One region of the Massilibacterium senegalense genome, then DNA from elsewhere that is predicted to be linked to it. Evidence: riboswitches for the same ligand, from Rfam matches in the RefSeq annotation. Region 1 holds a riboswitch; each other region holds the start of a gene.
What was found. Region 1 has a riboswitch for cobalamin ahead of BN1372_RS02620 (GNAT family N-acetyltransferase). Riboswitches for the same ligand answer to the same signal wherever they lie in the genome.
Positions count from the first base shown of each region.

Region 2: it holds a riboswitch for cobalamin, as region 1 does, so the genes downstream of both, BN1372_RS08015 (ABC transporter substrate-binding protein) here and BN1372_RS02620 (GNAT family N-acetyltransferase) in region 1, are expected to answer to the same signal.
Region 3: it holds a riboswitch for cobalamin, as region 1 does, so the genes downstream of both, BN1372_RS06660 (energy-coupling factor ABC transporter permease) here and BN1372_RS02620 (GNAT family N-acetyltransferase) in region 1, are expected to answer to the same signal.
Region 4: it holds a riboswitch for cobalamin, as region 1 does, so the genes downstream of both, BN1372_RS10690 (InlB B-repeat-containing protein) here and BN1372_RS02620 (GNAT family N-acetyltransferase) in region 1, are expected to answer to the same signal.

Region 1 covers NZ_LN831785.1:369,328-373,514, forward strand. The annotation lists gene BN1372_RS02610 (helix-turn-helix domain-containing protein) at 1-267, opposite strand, end outside; gene BN1372_RS02615 (DinB family protein) at 494-961, shown strand; gene BN1372_RS02620 (GNAT family N-acetyltransferase) at 1,003-1,578, opposite strand; cobalamin riboswitch at 1,673-1,860, opposite strand; gene BN1372_RS02625 (DUF4003 family protein) at 1,927-2,922, opposite strand; gene BN1372_RS02630 (ABC transporter ATP-binding protein) at 3,090-4,187, shown strand, end outside.
Region 2 covers NZ_LN831786.1:927,641-931,827, forward strand. The annotation lists gene BN1372_RS08005 (adenosylcobinamide amidohydrolase) at 1-782, opposite strand, end outside; gene BN1372_RS08010 (FecCD family ABC transporter permease) at 791-1,840, opposite strand; gene BN1372_RS08015 (ABC transporter substrate-binding protein) at 1,809-2,765, opposite strand; cobalamin riboswitch at 2,894-3,023, opposite strand; gene BN1372_RS08020 (ATP-binding protein) at 3,109-4,187, opposite strand, start outside.
Region 3 covers NZ_LN831786.1:652,561-656,747, forward strand. The annotation lists gene BN1372_RS06650 (ATP-binding cassette domain-containing protein) at 1-983, shown strand, start outside; gene BN1372_RS06655 (hypothetical protein) at 1,345-1,704, shown strand; cobalamin riboswitch at 1,854-2,039, shown strand; gene BN1372_RS06660 (energy-coupling factor ABC transporter permease) at 2,213-2,971, shown strand; gene BN1372_RS06665 (energy-coupling factor ABC transporter substrate-binding protein) at 2,968-3,255, shown strand; gene cbiQ (cobalt ECF transporter T component CbiQ) at 3,261-4,028, shown strand; gene BN1372_RS06675 (energy-coupling factor ABC transporter ATP-binding protein) at 4,042-4,187, shown strand, end outside.
Region 4 covers NZ_LN831786.1:1,477,183-1,481,369, forward strand. The annotation lists gene BN1372_RS10690 (InlB B-repeat-containing protein) at 1-1,764, opposite strand, end outside; cobalamin riboswitch at 2,128-2,313, opposite strand; gene leuS (leucine--tRNA ligase) at 2,477-4,187, opposite strand, start outside.

The DNA of each region.
Region 1 (4,187 bases):
ACAATACCCTAATTCTTCATCCATAAAATCCGTTTGGTCTTCTTCTGTATACACCACTTTTTGTTCGTTTTCTTCATCATCGAAAAATGCCTTTGGCGAACAGCCCAACACTTCAAGAATCGAAAAAAAAGTATCGATAGATGGTGAACTTAAATCACGTTCTAACTGAGAAATATATCCTTTTGTTAAATCTGTGCGTTCTCCAAGTTCTTCTTGGGTTAATCTTTTTTTTAAACGCAAATTTTTAATTTTTTTTCCAATTTGCATACTATGACCCCTAATCATGTTTATACTTAGTAAACTAACAGTAATGAAAGTTTTATAAAAATAAACTTTATGTTTACTAAAATACACTCAGAATATTATACATGATTTTGGGAAGTCTACAATACTAATTTAGTGATATACTGAAAATAAGTGAAAAACATGGATTATTCGCTTTCAAACAAGCGAATCACGACAAAAAGTTTTTTTAAAAAAAGGGGGATTACATATGGCTATTTGGGAACAATTCGTCTTTACGCGTACGGCTAGCGTGAAAACATTACAAAAAGTTGAAAAGGAAATGTGGGATAAACAACCGAGTGGATTTCCAAACACTATTCGTTGGAATGCAGGACATATTTTTGCAACAGTAGAATCCATGTTGCAAAAAGCAGATTCATCTTATGAAAGTACCGCTCCGTCCTATGTTACCTTTTTTGCACCTGGCACAAAACCATCCGAATGGACAGAAACAGCACCTTCATCAGAAGAAATCATCCATCAACTCCAAACACAAATAGAGCGGATCAAGCAACATTTTGACGGGCGATTAGATGAAAAAATTGCACAACCTATTTCTATCGGCCCACTCACCATCAAAACCATTCACGATATTCTTTCCTTTTCCATTTTCCACGAAGGATTGCATTTAGGTATCATTTCTTCTCACATCAAAATTGCAACAATAGATAAATAATACAAAAGCCACAATCCCACCTTAAAAGTGAGATTGTGGCTTTAATGATACGGATAAGCTAGATGAAAAAATTGTTCCTTTTGTTTAAAAGTAATAAATTTCCCCATACGAGCCATCATGAAATTAACAGGATTAATCGCAATATCTTCTTCATCTGTTTTTACTTCTTCAAAATATACATGAGATAAGACATGCCGCAACATTTCTTTATACTTGTACACAGAAATCATGTGGTTAGATACATCCCAATGCCAATAATATTCTAACGCGATAACAATGGAGGCTTCTACCGCTTCATCTGAAAATAAATTGTGTAATAACTGGGTTGCGACTCCTTTTTCTCGATACGCTGGAATCACTTCTAATGCACCTAATTCACGAATAAACGAATAAGTCGACCAACGTTCATTTTTATCTGGAGCTACCAAAATAGCGTAACCAACAATATGAGAATCAGAAAAGGCAATGGCTAATTGTGTTTCTTCTTTTTCTAAAACCATTTGAAAAACCTTTTGTTGCTCACTCGCCTCACGAAATTGTTGCAAATCTGGATGAAAGGAATAATGAATGAGCTTTTCTTTCACTTGATCTTTTCTGCTTTCATACCAACAATTCATCTTCTCATCCTTTCTTGAAACAACAAAAAAAACACTTCTTTTGCACGCAAACAGAACAATGCGATTGCACTACACCTCCCTATCCTCGTAGGAACGAATACATAAAAATAAGGCAGGTATCCTGACTTAAGGTCATCACAACGTCTGCGTCTTCCCATTTTCACAGTGACTTTTTGCAGCGTGCTCCCTATTACAGTGGCGGGACCGTGTTGGAGTTTCACCAATCTTCCCTTTTAAATAACCGCTTTACGAAAGCGGTACACCTTATTTTTTAACAGTTTTTTATAAATGATATCGTTCACTTTTTATTGTAACAAAAATATGACAAAATTGATATTTTTTCCAATATTAATTACTACTTGAAGCGGAAGATGCTGCAGCTGCGGAGTATGCCGCTGCAATCATCGCTACTTGTTGCGCTTGAATGATTGCTTCAATCGTCGTTGTTAAACCGATGTCTAGGATGTTGTTATCTTTGATTTTTTCTGAAATGATTATTGGAATGGCAATCAACAACACCATATCACGTGAAAAACGAAATATTTTTTCTTTTTTTAATGCCTCGTATAAAGCAACCACATCCCCAACGTTTTCTTGTTGCGGGCTTACTAACGCTAAAAGACCTAGAGAGGGGTAATGCATCCTTTTTAACGCGATTTCCTTTCTCTGTAGGACATTAAACCAATCTACCGTGTCTTTCACGATTGCCTGTGCAGATTCAGTCGATCCTTTCGTTAAAATATGCGAAAGTGTTTGCAATTCATTTCCTTTCGAAAAACCATATTTGTTTAACGACTGGTAATAAAACTCCATCTCATCTAAAAGAGAAGGAATACTTTTCTCCGATAACGCTACTAACACAGCTAATGGATAATCATCTTGAGTTGTAAGGAAAAAATGCCGTTTTTTCATTTCTTTATATATTTCCATCGCTCTTTTAGCCACAGACTTGTTACTCTTTTCTGTCTCTTCTTCTTGAATCAATAACACATACGCTGCCAAATATAAAAAGTTTCCTTTCGAAAAACCTACTTCATATAATGTTTGATACTGTTCTTTTAATTTTTTAAAAGCAGCATCTGGATCATCAAATTTTGTCCTTAACAATCCCGCAATCGTATAACGAAATGCAGAACGCATGGTGGAGAAAAAAGAAGATTCCTTTTTTATTTTGTTTGCAAACGCAAAAAAAGGCTCTGCTTTGAATGGGATATCTTGTTGCATAAACTGCGCCGCAATCATCATCTTCACTTTTTTATCTATGGAAAAACTGAGCTGCTCATGTAACATGTTATAATCGGATAAAAATTGATCTGTTTTTTGTTTATATAATGATATAGACATTTATTCGACCTCCTTACTATCCATTTCCCTATCCCTACTCCGTAAAACAATCGAAAGACTGTATTCATTGACACTTATTTTAATTAAAAATTATAATGAGTTAACCTTATTTATATGTACACATCATATTTTCTATTAAAAAGTGATAGGAACGGAGAAGATTATGTATGCTTAAACTTTTTCCATATTTAAAACCATATCGTCTTTTTATCTTTTTCGTCTTAGTCCTTTTATTTTTAAGGACTTTTTCTGATTTATTACTTCCAACATTCATGGCACGAATTGTCGATAAAGGAATTGTGAATGGGGATATACCGTATATTTGGAGTATAGGAGGCATAATGCTTTTAGTAGCTGCTATTGGGGTCGTGTGTGCGATTGGAGCTAACTATTTTGCTGTAAAAGTGGCGACTAGCTTCGGTCGAGATTTACGAAGGGAAGTTTTTTCGAAAGTGACGAACTTTTCGATTCAAGAATTCGATCAAATCGGCACGTCTTCTTTTATCACCCGAACAACGAATGATGTTCAACAAGTGCAGCAGTTTATATCGATGGGGTTGCGAATGATGGTCCTTTCCCCGTTAATGTTTATTGGAGGAATTGTGATGGCAATCTCTCAAGATACAAAACTATCCATGATTTTTCTTTTTATCGTCCCACTTATTGTGACAATCATTTATTTCATTACGAAAAAAGGGATGCCCCTTTTCCAAACACTTCAACAAAAACTAGATCATCTTAGTTTAATTTTACGAGAAAATTTAACCGGGATTCGTGTTGTTCGTGCTTTCGGTCGAATGAATGATGAAACGAACCGGTTTGATGCAGCGAGTCAAGATATGAGGAATACAGCGATTAAAGTAAATCGTATTGTTACAAGTTTAATGCCTATTATGATGCTTATTTTCAATTTATCGATTGTCGCGATTCTTTTATTCGGGAGTATACAAATTGAGAATGAACAGATGCAAGTCGGAAGTTTAATGGCTTTTATTCAATATGCGATGCAAATTATGTTTTCCTTTGTTATGTTTACTGTTATTTTCGTCATGATTCCCCGCGCAACGGTTTCAGCTAAACGGATCAATGAAGTCCTTCAGTTAACACCTACCATTACAGACAAAGAGAAAATAACAACGATAGAAGACTCGATACAATCCATGACATTTTCCAATGTAACATTTTATTATCCAGGGGCGGAAAAACCAGCGCTTTTGAATCTTTCTTTTACCGCAAAGCGCGGAGAAACGACTGCCATTATTGGA
Region 2 (4,187 bases), on a different contig from region 1:
TTTTTATTTTCCGGTACAAACATAATCGTTGGCTTTGGGCATAATGGATGTTCATTCCGTTTTAACGTTACTTTGTACACTTCTTTTAATGCTTGTTCAGTCAGGACATAATTTACGTCATCTAATGATACCATTTTTCCATTATCCATCAACAATAATCGATCACAAAATAAACTAGCCATGTTTAAATCATGAAAAATGGCAATGACCGTTAATCCCTTTTCTTCTACCCATTTTCGTAATAATGTAAAAAGTTCCATTTGATAAAAAATATCTAAATGATTCGTCGGTTCATCTAACAACAACACTTCAGGTTCTTGCGCTAATGCCCTTGCTAACAGTACCCGTTGTCGTTCTCCACCACTTAAAGTTTGAAAAAAGCGATGCTTAAACGTGTCTACACCCGTCCATTCCATAGCTTGTTGCACCATTTGTTCATCCTCTTTTGTATAAGGATGAAACCATCCTTTTTTATACGGATAACGCCCGAGTTTTACCGTTTCTTCCACTGTATATTGAAAAGAAATATCCGACTGCTGAGGTAATACTGCCACTTTTTGCGCTAATTGTCTCGCTAGAAACATTGTAATCGATTTCTCTTCGAGAAAAATATCACCTTTATTTAGCGGAATAGTTCCACTGATTCCCTTTAACAACGTTGTTTTCCCACTACCATTTGGACCTAAAATTCCAAACATTTCTCCTTTTTGAACAGAAAAAGAAACATCTTGAACGGCAGGAAAACCATCATATGAAATAGTAACATGTTCGATTTCAATCATAGTGCTCCCTACTTTCTTTTTCGTTGTTGATAAAAAATAATGGCAAATACAGGTGCACCAATAAGTGCCGTAATCACACCAATTGGTAACTCTTGCGGGGCAATAATCGTTCTAGAAACTAAATCTGCTAATACTAAAAAGCTAGCACCATTTAAAAATGATAAAGGTAATAGTCGGCGGTGATTCGGTCCAACCAGCATACGCGTCATATGTGGAATTACTAAACCAACAAAACCAATCGTACCTGATACTGCAACACTAGAGCCGGTTAACAAAGAAGCACCAATTAAAAGCATATATTTTCGCTTTTTCACCTCTACTCCTAGCTGCTTTGCTGTTTCTTCTCCAAAAGATAATACATTTAATTCATCACTATTAAAAAAGATGAGCAATGTTCCGATTATAAGAAATGGGATAGCAAGCCATATATACTCATAGCCTCGCATTGCAACACTTCCTAATAACCAATTAATAATTTGTCGTAATTCTTCTCCTGTTAGAGCAATCATTAACGATAATAAAGACCCTAGAAAAGAGCTAACAATAATCCCGGTTAAAATAACCGTTTCAACAGAAAAATTTCGGTCAATTAATTGCGAAAAACCGATAACAAGGAGAAGTGTCAGAAATCCCCCGATAATGCCTGCAACAGGAAGTGTGAATTTTCCTAACATAAGGATTTCTATTTGGAAAAATAATACTACTACAGCTCCAACACTTGCCCCAGAAGAAATACCGAGTGTATAAGGATCTGCTAAGGGATTTTTTAATAATCCTTGAAACGCTGCCCCTGCTAAAGCCAGGCTAGCCCCGACAATCATCGCTAACATAACACGAGGTAAACGCACATTAAAAATAATATTAGCATACATCATATACTCATCTGGCATGGCCGCTTTAGAAAAAAGTTGATAGTAAACTATTTGTAAAAGAGAAGAAAGGGGAATCGATACAGTTCCAATCGATACCCCTAATAATAAAGCGGCTATAAAAATAAAAACGGAAAGAACACTCATCCATTTCCAATTATTTTGCGAAAATTTCTGGATAAACCGCATTAGCAAATTCTTCTACTCCTTCAACTAAACGAGGACCAGGACGAGACGTTAAGTCAGAATCCACCTCAACCACTTGCTTTTCTTTGACTGCTGTAATGTCTGACCATGCTTCTCGATTCTCGATTTTATACTCTACTTTTTCTACCATATCTCCATGATATAACGTAATAATCGTATCAGGATTCCATTCAATCACTTTTTCTTCTGAAATTTGTGGCCATCCTTCTAATTCCTTCGCTACATTTTCTGCATGAATAGTCGTTAAAAATTCATCGATAAACGTATTTTTTCCAGCTGTGTAAATAGATGGACTAGGAGAAACTTCTACATATACTTTTTTCGGACTTTCCACTTGTTTGGTTTTCTCCTCAATCGCTTTTAGTTTTGTTGTCATCGATTTTACAAGGTCTTTTGCCTCTTTTTGTTTACCAGTAGCCTTCCCAATCAATTCTATAGAATCATATACTTTGTCAAAAGAACTTGCTTCGTTCACTACCAAGACTGTGATTCCTGATTCTCTCATTTGATTTAACCCATCTTCTGCAGTACTCATTGCACTAGCATGCGCTAAAACTAAATCAGGTTTTAATGCGATGACTTTTTCTACATTGACATCTAGACCACCGATTTTTTCAATGTTTTTTACTTCTTTTGGATATGTATCATAATCGGTCACACCGACCATTTTATCTCCTAAACCTAAAGCAAACGCAATTTCCGTATTACTTGGAATTAAGGAAACAATTTTTTCTGGTTCCTTCTCAATCTTTACTTCTTTTCCTGTTGCATCTTTAATGGTTACTGGATATGCTTCGCTTTCTGTTTTTGTTTCTTTCTTTTTATCAGCTGTATTATCTGCACTACAGCCAATCAACAAACCGAAAGAAAGGACAAAAACAAGCATAAATTGCCAGAATCTTTTCATTTTGCTCCCCCTTTTTATCATATAGACATAAAATAAAAAACATCCCTCCACATGGAAGGGATGAAGATTAAACAACGTTATACATAAGAAGACTTTCTTCATCGCACGATTCCTTTTCCACGAGGCTGTGCTATTACAAAAATAAGGCAGGTTCCTGACTTTTATCCGCATGTTGGATAATTACAGTGGCGGGACCGTGTTGGATTTTCACCAACTTCCCTTTTATCTCTCATGAGCACCTTATCTGATTATATAATTACTTATCATTATACCTTGAAATTATGTTTATGCAATGCACTTTTTCATTTCTTGTTTCTTATTACTATATCATTATTTCCGTTTACTATTTGGGAATCGTAAAAGTAAAGGTTGTTCCTTCATCTTTCTTACTATTTACTTCAAGCATGCCACCGTGGGCTTGAATAATATTTTTAGCGATTGCAAGACCAAGTCCTGTACCAGATTGTCCCCTCGTTCTTGCTTTATCCGCTTTGTAAAAACGTTCAAATACAAAAGGCAAATCTTCCTTATCAATTCCGACTCCTGTATCTTTTACTTGAAATTCGTATTTTCTATCTAATTCTATCAGACTTAACGTAACCATCCCGCCATTTGGAGTATGCCTAATCGCATTATCAATCAAATTGGTTAACACTTGCTCAATACGATCTGGATCGAACATCGTATCTTCTTCTTTTATTTCTGTAAGAAGTCGTAAATGAATCTGTTGTTCTTTCGCTACTCCTTGAAATTTACGAATAATTCGCTCTACAAATAACGGAAGACTAACTCGTTCTCGATTTAATTGAATTTTACCTGACTCCACTTTCGCAAGGTCTAACAAGTCATTTACAAGCCTTCCCATTCGTAACGATTCATCGTGGATAATACTTGCCATTTCTTTTTTATCTTCTTCCGTTTCCGCAATATCATCTACGATTGCTTCGCTATATCCTTGTAACATTGCAATTGGAGTACGAAGTTCATGGGAAACGTTTGCAATAAAATCTTTTCTTAACTTATCCAATTGCCGTTCTTCTGTCATATCTCGAAGGACAGCAACTGCCCCGCGAATACGTTGTTGATCAATCAATGGGGTCATGACTATCGTATAAATGTGCCCCTGCACTTCCATTTCCGTCGTTTGCTCTTTTTCCGTTTCGACCACTGTTTGAAAAAGTTCTTTTAACCGTTCAGGAATCACAGGTGCATCTTCCTCCACTTCAAATTGCCATGCTTTTAAAAAACGTAAAGCTGGGGGATTCGTAATTAAAATATTTCCAATGCTACTGAAAGTAATAACACCGTCCGCCATACTTCGTAAAATACTAGCTAATTGCTCTTTTTCTTGATTTAATGCTAAAACGTACGTATTAATTCGCCTACTCATCCGGTTAAATGTTACCGCTAACTCCCCAATTT
Region 3 (4,187 bases), on a different contig from region 1:
TAATGAAAGAAGTTCAGACGATGCATTACGTAACTGGTTCTTACGGCCTATTTCCGTATCAACTAATAAAGGAAATTCAATGGGATGAAAATGAAGAGGTGGAGTATTTTCATTCTTTTTATTATCCAGAAAAAGTGATTGGTTTTTTACACCCTAGAAAAAAGAAAGCACTCCTTTTTCATCGCCCATTATGGAAATACCCTGTCGCAAAGGAAGTTATTTTTTCATTAGAAAAATGTATCGAACGAAATAAACTGCCAAAAAATGTAACTGAAATGATTAATTTGAAATACCAGCATGAAAAGGTATGCTGTACGTACTTAAAGAAAGCAAAAGAAATTCATTTTCAAAAAGAACATATTTACCGTACTTCTCTCGATTTTCAAAAGGCTGATTCTTTAGCTGATTCATTAATTAAAGAGGTATTTTTAGAAAAAGTAGAAGCGACAAATCAAGAAGTGAAGCAGCGTTTTTTTGGTACTTTTACTGCAAAGGGGCCGATTAATTTTCTTGATTCTATTACGAAAACAGTGAAGCAACGCTATATCATTCATGGACGATCTGGTAGTGGAAAATCAACGTTAATGAAAAAAATCGTGCAAGCAGCTCGTGATAGAAAAGAAAGTGTAACGATATATCCGTGTTCTTTCGATCCGAAAAGCTTAGATATGGTTGTTTTAGAAGACCGGTTGATCGCTTTTATCGACGGAACTTCCCCTCATCCGTTATCAAAAAGCAGAGAAGGTGATGTTATTGTCGATACGTTTGAATGTTGTATGGATGCTTCGGTGGAAAAAGAATATCAAGCAGATATAGACAATGTCACAAATGAATATAAAAAAATGATAGCTCTAGCTAGACATCAATTAGAGTTAGCTGTAGAATTGCAAAGAAAAATAGATGAGTCATATGAACAAGCACTTATTGAATATCGTTATGAAAATGTTAAAAACATGTTAAATTTATCTTTTATTAACGGGTAGGATAACCCCATTTCAAAATGTTAAGGTAAGACCGAAAAATAGTTAAATGGGGAATCAAACTTCCTGTATCCAACTACGATGGGCTAACGACTTCAGTAGCTGGATGGTTCTATGAAAAAATCACTCATCCCACCATCTATCCTATGCTTGTCGTCCATGAACGAGCGCCCTCTGCTTTTTTGAGTGCATCTAATCATCAATGAGGGAAGTGCGAAAACTCTTATTGATGGAAGATGTTTTTATTGCAAATTGAGTATATACCCTTCATTCATTAAAATAATGTTAATTTTATGTAAATCCACTCAATTTTTTGACGAAATACGGTAATATAATGGTAGAAAATCTTGAATGGAGGGTAAAAATGGCCCATAAAAGTCATAAATATGTCGAATTACGTGCTTATATGCAAATGACTTATGTTGCAAAATATCGTTTGATGAAATTAGCAGATCAAACAATTTTTTATAACCCTATACCATTTTCTACATTTAAAGAAATTTTAAAAGAAAATAAAGTAGTTCGGGAAGAAAATATTCGCTATGTTTCTAAAATGTATCATGAACACCATGGAATAGAAATGAAGTATGGACATAGGGAACTAGAAAAGAAATCATTTTCGATTATCGAACGCGCTTTTGAAATAGGGCTACTGAATAAAAAGGACCTTCTTATCTCAGAGGAAGAATGGTTAGCCTATCAAGACTCTTTCGTTTGTAAATAAACAGCCATTTGTACCAATGGTTGTTTTTTTATGAAAAAAGGTGAAAGAATGATGTTATTTCTCGAAAAAAAAATACTATGCTAGGTGTCGTATATCAAAAATGGAACTAGACAATTAAAATTATAGTTTGATATAATGAACGTTAAGTTCATATCGTTTGTTAATAAGGTGTAACAATTTAATTGTTACATAATAGGGAAGACCGGTGAAAAACCGGCGCGGTCCCGCCACTGTAATTGGTAGCAACCTACACATAGTCACTGTTTCAACAAATGGGAAGACGTAGGGATGTGATGATCAAAAGCCAGGAGACCTGCCTTATTAGTAGACACACCATCGAAACCTACGAGGATAGGGAGGTGTTTTGTTCCGACATTTATCTTGGATTAGTGTGGTTACATGTCCTGAAATTAGTAAAAATAGGAATGGAAACATCTTTCTGTATGGAAAGATGTTTTTTTTATTGGGCGTACAAATGAACGAATTATTATAGAAAAGGAAGAGGAAAATGAAACGATACGGGTTACTATTATTAAAAACCTTACCATTACTTGCGTTGTTTTTTACTGTACCAAAAGCAACATATGCGATGCATATCATGGAAGGATTTTTACCAGTTAAATGGGCCATTTTTTGGTGGGCACTATTTATTCCATTTTTAGTAATTGGCTTACGATCTATTCAAAGAACAATCAAAGAAGATCCCCAATACAAAATGATGCTTGGATTATCAGGGGCATTTGCTTTTATTTTATCTGCATTAAAATTACCATCTGTAACAGGAAGTTGTTCTCATCCAACGGGTGTAGGACTTGGAACAATTCTTTTCGGACCATTTGTCATGAGTGTGATTGGTTTTATTGTGTTAACATTTCAATCGTTATTATTAGCTCACGGTGGCTTAACGACATTAGGTGCAAATGCTTTTTCTATGGCAGTAGTTGGACCATTAGTTACATACGGATTATTTAAATTAGGACAAAAAATGGATTGGTCGTTAGGAATCAACGTGTTTTTAGCTGCAGCACTAGGAAACTTGGCAACATACGTTATGACAAGCTTTCAATTAGCTCTAGCATTCCCAGCAGATGTGGGAGGATTTACAGCTTCTTTAGTGAAATTTATGGGGATTTTTGCTGTTACACAAATTCCGTTAGCGCTAAGTGAAGGTTTATTAACGGTATTCGTTGTGAATCTTCTGAAAAATTATCATGCCAATGAGTTAAAGCAACTGAACGTCGTGGTTGGAGGTGGACAGAAGCAATGAAAAAAAATACATGGTTACTTTTAGGAGTCGTTGCACTCATTTTAATCCCTTTAATTATCAATAGTGGCGCAGAATTTGGTGGTGCAGACGGAGAAGCAAAAGAAGCAATTACCGAAGTACAACCTAACTATGAACCATGGTTCTCTAGTATTTGGGAACCGCCAAGCGGCGAAATTGAAAGTTTACTATTCGCGTTACAAGCAGCGATTGGCGCAGGATTTATTGCTTACTTTTTTGGATATGCAAAAGGAAAGAAAACAGCAAATAAAAATAATGAGGCATAAAGAAAATGATGATGTTTGACAAATATGCTTATATTAATGGATTAAGAAAACAGCATCCTGGAGAAAAAGTGCTGTTTTCTCTATCCTCTCTTTTTTTTCTTATTTCTGCAAGAGATGCGTATGCTTCTATTTTTATTTTTTGTATGATGTCTATTGCAATTATCGTCGTCGCCCGGATTCCGTTTTTCTTTTACGTAAAAAGTTTGTTTTTACCTATTTTCTTTTTACTAATGAGTATCGTTGCAATTATCATTGAATTTTCTAAAGGAATACCAGTTGATGCATTACTATCTCTCCGTATACAGAATTATTCGTTATTTATTACAGAGCAGTCTTTACAACGGGGAACAAATCTTTTTTTAGTATCTTTTGCTTCTGTAAGCTGTTTGTACTTTTTAATTTTATCGACGACTATTTTTGATTTACTTCAGTTATTAAAAAAAATCCATGTTCCAACTATTTTATTAGAGCTATTTATGTATGTGTACCGTTTTATTTTTATTGTTCTTGACCAAAGTGTTGCAATTTTTACCGCACAACAATCAAGGTTAGGATATGCGACGTATCGCAAAAGTTTTCGGTCGCTAGCATTATTAATTGCATCATTGTTTTCAAAGTCTATGATTCAATCACAACAATTTGCATATGCACTTCAAGCAAAAAATGATGATGGGATGCTTAGGCAGATAGAAAAAAAATATCGTTATTCCAAACGATTTTGGTTGTTTTTTATATTTTATGTTCTGGCCCTTTTATGGGTCACGTATAGTTAGGGGTCGTTTGATTGTGAATGAGAGCATTTTACGCTTAGAAGATGTGTCTTTTCAATATCCAGATGGGACAGTTGCGTTAAAAAACATTTCATTGTCATTTCCAAAACATAAAAAAATAGCTATTCTTGGCAATAACGGTTGTGGGAAATCGACATTAAT
Region 4 (4,187 bases), on a different contig from region 1:
TGCATCAATCATTTTTTCAACTTTTAATGCCATTTCTTTATCATTTTCAACTGTATCAATCCATTTAGCATAAAAAGTTTTATTACCATAACTCCCACTTGGAATCATTTTTATTGGATTACCTTCAAAATTTGAATTATCATACCATCCTTTAAAAATGTAACCTTCATTTTTCATTTGTTCAGCTGTTGGTAATAAAATATCATTATCTTCGATTGTGTATGAAGTAGGTATCTTATCACCTATTACGTCCGCACCATTAGCTTCTAGGATGATTGTATATTGTATATTTTCATATTGTGCGTATAAAGCTATATTTTGTTCTGGCATTGATAATTTTTCAGAAGGATTATATACTGTCCCACTTCCATCCTTTTTAGTGTTCCAATTTTTGAACTTCTTACCTTTCACATCATTTCCACTAGTTATTTGTAATACTTGATAAGGAGCATAATATTCTTGTTTAACGTCTTCTTCAGAAATTCCTACAAACTCAACAGTAAATGTTTTAACTAGCATATTTAAATGTTCACCATTTATCATATCTGTCATATCATATAAGGTATTTTTTCCTTTTTTAAACCGATCGTATGCGATTAACCCATAAAGTGCTTGGTCAGTTGCCATGGCATTAACACCTGTCCCAGAACCACCACCACCATCATAGCCAGTTGTTACATGTTTAAAGCCGCCAACTTCTTGAGATGATCCACTACCATTAGCCCAAAATGTAATAAGAGCATCAATCATATTATTTGTCCAAACGCCATCTTGAATAGCTCCATTTTTTATAAAACTTACATTTTTACCAATAGAATTTAACTCTACTTTTTCTGAAAGAGGATCAATTCCTAAAGTAGTTAATGCAACTATCACTTGTACCGTACTTTCAGCATTAACGTTTCCAAAAGCGGCATAAGCACCATTTTCAGTTTGAATAAGCGATAAAACATAAATTGCTCTTTCAACAGCTTTAGCAAAATCCTCATAGGAAGTTGTTGCACCTGATTGCAAATATCTCTCTTTATCTAAATAAAAAGGTGCCAGTGCTTGTAGGGCCATTGCAGTAATGTCAGGATCAGGATTTTTTCCGAATAATGCCCATCCGCCTAACATACCACTTTTTTGCGTAATTTCTTTTTGTAAAATATAATCAATCATTTTTCCATATGTATTTACATCAGGGTTTTTAATATCTTTATAAAATTCATAGTTACCAGTATTCATCGCAATAATTTCCCAAATCGGACCATTTATTCCTTGACGATAAGAAAATTTGTGTGATTTTGACAATTTTTCTATAAAATCATACCCTGCTACATCAGTAATATCATAACCTAATGCTGAAAGAGCCAATATTAAACGAGACCATTCTGTTGATTTACTCCGATCTAGGTTTCCATTCTTTTCATTAACATATTGTTCTATACGTATAAGATAATCATCAAAATAATTTTCCGGAATATAATTAATATAATCATAACCAGCATACTTTCCACGTAATAAATCCATTACTGACCACTCACCAGCAATTGTTCCCATACTAGGCTCAGGTACAGTTTCTAAAATATATCTAGAAGAGGCATTAATATAAAACCCAACATCCGGTTGCTTGTCCTCCCAAAAACGGATTCCTAAATTTTTGTAACTTGTTTTTGGATCATACGCTTCTGCAAAAACAGTTTTTGGAATCATTGCTACCAATAGTGCCATAACTGAGATGGCAGATAACAAACGCACAAATAAGCTTTTTTTAATTTTCAATTTATTTCCCCTTTCTTTATTGAAAATAAAATATTACACAATCCTAAAATATAAATGGATGTTATGAATGACTTTTAATAAGACAATTTTGACTGAATATTCAAAAAATAATAACTATTTTTTGAATATTGATTGAGTATGGTTCCCTTTTTTGAAACAAAACCGCTTTTATTTCATTATGGAATAATCCTCTCCTTTTACTTATATATACTTCTTGTTGACTTTGAATAAGTAGATAAAATAAAAAAGCCTTAATTTCCTTTTCGGAAATTAAGGCAAAATCCACAAATTTATACTTGCACAAATAAAAAATATTCGTGTATAAACAAATTAGGATTACTATGCTTTACCTTTCCTCGGAAGGTCTCATAAAAGATTGTGGCATGTCTCCTGACTTATAGGTCATCGCATTTCTTTTCCCTTCCCAGTTTCCCAGTGGTTTGAAAAGAATACTACCTACTTACAGTGGCCGGACCGTTTAGGATTTACACCTAATTCCATTTTAATATTTAACAAAATTGTTAAATAACCAAAATCTGCTACTATTCATTTCTCAATGTAAGTAAAATTGTATCAAATTAATCATTATTTATCAATACAATATTATATTTCCTCTAATATTTATAAATTACCTAGTAACACCATACTATAAATTACTAAGTATATAAACCTCACCTATTAATTTTTTGACTTGGTAGATGAATGCATATACTTAATTTGCAACAATATTTACTAATTTTCCTGGAACAGCAATCACCTTACGGACTGTTTTTCCTTCGATAAATTCTTGTACTCGTTCATCCGATAGCGCTATTTTTTCTAGTTCTTCTTTTCCAGTATCCTTTGCAACTACTTTTTTCGTACGAACCTTCCCGTTTACTTGAATCACAATTTCGACTTCATCTGTCGTTAATTTGCTTTCGTCATATGTTGGCCAAGATGCATACGTAATCGATTCGGTATGTCCAAGTTTTTCCCATAATTCTTCCCCAATATGTGGTGCTACTGGTGAAAGCATTTGAACAAATCCCTCCATAATATCTTTTGGAAGCACTTCCTGTTTGTATGCATCGTTGATTAACACCATTAATTGTGAAATACCAACATTAAAACGTAAATGTTCATAGTCTTCGGTTACTTTTTTCACCGTTTGATGGTAAAGGCGTTCAAATTCCTCTGAGCCTTGCGTATCTTTTATTGCAGGATTTAATGTACCATCATCTTGTGCAAATAAACGCCATACGCGATCTAAGAAACGACGTGCACCATCTAACCCATTTGTACTCCAAGGAACCGACGCATCTAATGGACCCATAAACATTTCGTATAAACGAAGCGTGTCTGCACCATGCGATTCCACTACTGTATCTGGATTTACTACGTTGCCCCGTGACTTACTCATTTTTTCATTATTTTCTCCAAGAATCATTCCTTGGTTATATAAGCGTTGATATGGTTCTTTCGTTGGGACAACTCCTAAATCATATAAGAATTTGTGCCAGAAACGTGCATATAATAAGTGAAGAACCGCATGTTCTGCACCACCCATATACATATCAATTGGTAACCATTGTTTTAATTTTTCAGGGTCTGCTAATTGCTCTGAATTATGTGGGTCAATGTAGCGTAAGTGATACCAACAACTTCCCGCCCATTGTGGCATTGTATTTGTTTCACGACGACCTTTACGTCCGTTTTCATCGACTACATTTACCCAATCTTCTAAGTTTGCAAGTGGTGATTCCCCAGTTCCTGATGGTTTCACTTGATCTGTTTCTGGTAATAAAAGTGGTAATTCTTCTTCTTTTACTGATTCCGTTGTTCCATCTTCCCAATGGATAACTGGGATTGGTTCTCCCCAATAACGTTGACGACTAAACAACCAATCGCGTAAACGATACGTTACTTTCTTTTCGCCTTTTTTATTTTCTTCTAGCCATTGAATCATCGTTTTAATTGCTTTTTCTTTATCAAAGCCATCTAAAAAGTCAGAATTAATGTGTTTCCCTTCGCCAGTATAGGCTTCTTTTGAAATATCGCCACCTTGTACTACTTCGCGAATTTTCAATCCAAATTTTTGAGCGAATTCATAGTCACGATCGTCGTGTGCAGGTACTGCCATAATCGCACCGCTACCATAACTCATTAACACATAATCAGCAATCCAAATCGGCACTTTTTCCCCGTTTACAGGATTGACAGCATAACTACCAGTAAACACACCTGTTTTATCTTTTGCAAGGTCGGTACGTTCTAAATCACTTTTATGTTTTACTTGATCTAAATAAGTTTGTACTGCTTCTTTTTGTTCTGGTGTTGTAATTTTTTCTACTAATGGATGTTCAGGCGCTAATACAGAATACGTTACACCAAACAATGTATCTGGACGTGTCGTAAAGACTGTATATGTTTCGTCTGTTCCA